2 regions of the Gilvimarinus sp. F26214L genome follow, and region 2 is predicted to be linked to the other one. Evidence: predicted binding sites of a transcription regulator. Region 2 holds the regulator's gene; the other holds the start of a gene.
The links. The regulator LexA, encoded in region 2, represses DNA repair genes until DNA is damaged. The targets are predictions, from matches to a motif close to ACTGTNTNTANANACAGT.
Positions count from the first base shown of each region.

Region 1 (2,198 bases), on a different contig from region 2:
ATAATCTCCCACTATGTTCGATGTGTCGCTGCCGGTCTGTTCGGCCCTGACGATTTGGAAACAGTTGCTGCCTATATTGGCTCGCCGCGCGGAATTTCAAGCCGGCAGCGCCGCTCAATTTGTCGATTCCGACCTCAGGCTTCCACAGGCGCCTTGGAAACCACGACCATGGCCGGACGAACCAGACGCCCGTGCAGCGTGTAGCCCTTCTGAAACACCTCGAGCACCGTGTTGGGCTCCACCTCGCGGCTTTCAGTTGTGGTCATGGCCTGATGCAGCTCCGGGTCGAAAGGCTCGCCCTGGGGGTCGATCTGCTCGACCTTGTGGTTCCTGAGAGTGTCAACCAGCCCCTTGTGCGTGAGCTCCACGCCTTCGACGATGGCCTTGACGGACTCGTCATTGGGTTCGCTGACAGCTCCGAGTGCGCGCTCGAGGTTGTCCACCACGGCCAGCAGATCACTCACAAGTTTCTCCTGGCCAAACTTGTGCGCCTTCTCCACATCCCGCTCGGCCCGGCGCAGAGCGTTCTGAGCGTCCGCCTGGGCGCGCAGCACCTCTTCATTGGCATGGACCAGGCGGGCTTGCAGTTCCTCGATCTCCGCTTCCAGATCCCGCTCCTGCTCGCCTTCCTGTTTTGCGGACTTTTCGCCCTGATCCTGCGCTGCGGATTGCTCCTCCGGCCGATCCTGAGGCTCGTCTGCCTGGCCCCGGCCTTCTTGATCGCGATGTTCGTCTGCCACTACTATCTCCCGTCTTCCCGATGGTTGCGGCCGGGCTCCCGTGAGCCCCTTGGCCCGTATGAAGGATGTACGTCTGAATTGTCGCTATATGGGGACAGCGCGGCCACATTCAAGCATCGCGTCTGAAAATTCTGCGCCCCAGACCGGGACCGGTCCTCCGTCGGGACGCAGTTGCACTGCCTCTGCCTGGACCGCCCCCTCTGGTGGAGCTCAGCAAAAACCTGTATAAATAACCAGAAATCTCCTGCAAGAGGGTTGCTTCGTGCTCACGCATCTCGCGATCTATAACTACACCCTGGTGGACAGACTCGACCTGGAACTCCACCAGGGCATGACCGCTATTACCGGGGAAACAGGCGCAGGCAAGTCCGTATTGCTGGATGCTCTGGCGCTCACCCTGGGAGATCGCGCGGACGCCGACCGGATCCGCGCCGGCCAGAAGCGGGCCGAAGTAAACGCCAGCTTTGATATCGAGCGCCTTCCGGCGGCTCGGCAGTGGCTGGGGGACCACGATCTCGACCTGGACGGTGAGTGCCTGTTGAGGCGGGTTATCACCGCCGAGGGCCGCTCGCGCGCCTACATCAATGGGCAGCCGGTCACCATCGCCCAGTTGCGCAGCCTGGGGCAGATGCTCATCGACATCCATGCCCAGCACGAGCATCAGTCATTACTGAAAAAGGACACTCAGCGCCGCTTGCTCGACGAGTACGCCGGCCACCAGGAACTGGCGGCCCAGGTGGCGACCGCCTATCGCGAGTGGCAGGCAACTCTCACCCGGTTCCGGGACCTGAAGGAAAACGCCGAAGAAGCGAGCGCGCGCATTCAGCTGCTCAGCTATCAGGTAGAGGAACTGGATCAACTGGCTCTGCAGCCTGACGAAGTCCAGCAGCTGGAGGCGGAGCAGAAAACCCTGGCAAACGGCGAAGCCATTCTGCACAACAGCTACAAGCTGGTGGCCTTGTGCGGCGGCGAGGACCAGAGCCTCCTGGAAGCCATGAACCAGGCACTGCAGATTGTGGAGGACTTGCCGCAGGATGTGCCTGCCTTCCGGGAGGCGGCGCAGATGCTGGCCTCGGCCCAGATTCAGGTGGAAGAGGCCCAGAGCGGTGTGGAGCGCTACATCGACGGGTTTGAGCTGGACCCGGAACGCCTGCAGTTTGTGGAGGAGCGCCTCAGCGCCATTTTTGAAATTGCCCGCAAGCACCGCGTCCAGCCGGACGAGCTACCGGCTCTGCACCAGAACCTGAGCACGGAACTGCAGGGACTTGCCGGCGAAGACGGAGACCTGGACCGGTTGGCGGCCAAACTGGAACAACTGGAAACGGAGTACCGCCGTCTGGCGGAGACCCTCAGCGCCCAGCGCCAATCCGCTGGCAAGCGTCTGGCCAAGGCGGTTAACCAGCAGCTGAAGAAGCTCTCCATGGAGCACGCCCGGCTGGAGGTGGACCTCACTCCCGG
Region 1 covers NZ_JBTIYG010000008.1:171,705-173,902, reverse strand. The annotation lists gene grpE (nucleotide exchange factor GrpE) at 135-740, opposite strand; gene recN (DNA repair protein RecN) at 1,003-2,198, shown strand, end outside.
Region 1: recN (DNA repair protein RecN) is a predicted target of LexA. The motif match lies at 961-978, and genes of this name have one in related genera.

Region 2 (2,198 bases):
GAAAGACGATGTGCGCGGGCATCACCGCATCGAGGATCGCGCGTAGTTGCAGGAAGGGCTGCCAGTCCCGCGCTTCCACCTCGCGCCAGTTGCGCTCATCAATCGGCAGTACCAGATGGCTGTCGCCCCTCACCCCTCCGTGTCCGGGAAAGTGCTTGCCCGTCGCCGCCATTCCGGCCTCGTGCATTCCCTCTATGAAGGCTTCAGCAAGGCGACTTACTTCCTGCGGGTCGGCGGAAAAAGCCCGGTCAGCGATAACGCTGCAGTGCTCCTCATCCACATCGAGCACCGGCGCAAAGCTGAAATCCACATCGGCTGCGAGGATCTCCGCCGCCATCAGCCAGCCCGCATCCCTGACCCGTTCGAGGGTGGCGGCCGGATCCGCCCGGTAGCCGCACAGAAAGCTCTGCATGGGTGGCAGGCGTGTGAAGCCTTCGCGAAACCGCTGAACCCGCCCGCCTTCCTGGTCCACGGCCAGCAGAAGCTCGGGGCGTACCGCACGGATTTCGCCGACCAGGGCCTCCAACTGCCCGCGGGACTGGAAGTTCCGGCTGAAGAAAATTACCCCTCCAACCAGGGGCTCCCGCAGCAGGTTCTTTTCATCGTCTGTCAGGGTCAACCCCTCCAGGTCCAGCATAAGGGGGCCGGGGGGATGGGCGGAATGTGTCCGGTTGGCTGCCATGGTTTACTCTACGTCAGAAAGAGGCCGATAAACTTATACCAGTTTACCCCCTTCGTCATCCGCTTTCCGTGAAGCCCCGCCGCTTAACGCCGAGCGGTCAGCAGCTGCCTGGTCGCTTGCATCCGCCTGGGCACTGGATATAATACCAGTCACTGTACAAAGCACCAGATCCTGCTTCTTCCGTGCCTGGGGCCGTTGCGCGGAGCGCGCAGTGCCGCGTACAGCCTGCTGAAAACAAGGAGCCGACAAGAGCATGATCAGACTGACCGAACGACAGGAAGAAGTTCTTCGCCTCATCCGCGATTACATCCGCGAAACGGGTTATCCACCCACGCGGGCCGAAATTGCCGAAGAATTGGGCTTCCGTTCCGCCAACGCCGCGGAGGAGCACCTTCGGGCCCTGGCACGGAAGGGAGCCATCGAGATGGTGCCCGGTGCCTCCCGGGGCATTCGCATCCCGGATGAAGACAACGGGCTGCCGGTGGTGGGTCGGGTGGCAGCAGGCAATCCCATCCTCGCCGAAGAGAACATCGAAGACTACTGCGATATCTCGCCCTCTTTTTTCTCTCCCCAGGCCGACTACCTGCTACGGGTGAAGGGCTACAGTATGCAGGATGCAGGCATCCTTGACGGAGACCTCCTCGCCGTCCACCGAACCACCCAGGTGCGCAACGGGCAAATTGTGGTGGCCCGGATCGGTGAAGAAGTGACCGTCAAACGGTTCCGCCGGGAGCGAAACAAGCAGCAGGTGGAGCTGGTACCGGAAAACCCGGACTTCGACATCATAGAGGTCAACCTCAAAGATGACGACTTCTCCATTGAAGGTTTGAGTGTGGGCGTAATCCGCCGGGGCGGCTGATTTGCGGGGCGTTCCGGCCCTTGGTCTGGACCTCGCGCAGGGTTTGCCAGACCTTCGCTAGCAGACGGGCTTATTCCTCATGGAGTGACGCCCGTAACCGGTCCACAAGGCTTTGAGCCGCCCGACACCAGCTTCCAACCAATTCCTGCGCAGTGGCGTTATCCACCGTTGTAAGGTCGACGGCGGGAATCGAGGCCGGGTTCACAGAGTTGCCGTGTTCGCTCCTGAATCGCTGTGCCAGATACAAGGGATTGCGTCTGGCCCGAAGCAACTCCCGCAGCCATGAATCATTCTGCTTGCGCAGGTTCAGCAGTTCCCCCAACTCAGTGGCCTGTGGTGCGCGCTCAGCGAGGCCTTCCATCAGCTCCGGGAGCTGCTCCCCTGTGGGGTCCAGATTCACATTGTACTGCTCCGCCAGTTCCGCGACGAAATAGCTCAGTCCGCAGCACATTTGGCCGACGGCAGCATCCAGATGAGCATGCCGAGCGACCCGGCCGTTGATGTCATCCTGTTGCGCGTCGCTGGCTGCCAGCGCGATGCGAGCGAACGCCAGCTTCTGATTGACGATTGCGGAATAAAACAGTTCTCCGGCCATTCAGGCCTCCGTACAAGCGCCTGAGACGCATCAAACCTTGGCGCCGCTGCGCTTCCTGGCAG
Region 2 covers NZ_JBTIYG010000001.1:390,252-392,449, forward strand. The annotation lists gene nagZ (beta-N-acetylhexosaminidase) at 1-682, opposite strand, end outside; gene lexA (transcriptional repressor LexA) at 936-1,541, shown strand; gene ACURWW_RS01670 (DUF6586 family protein) at 1,612-2,136, opposite strand; gene topA (type I DNA topoisomerase) at 2,167-2,198, opposite strand, start outside.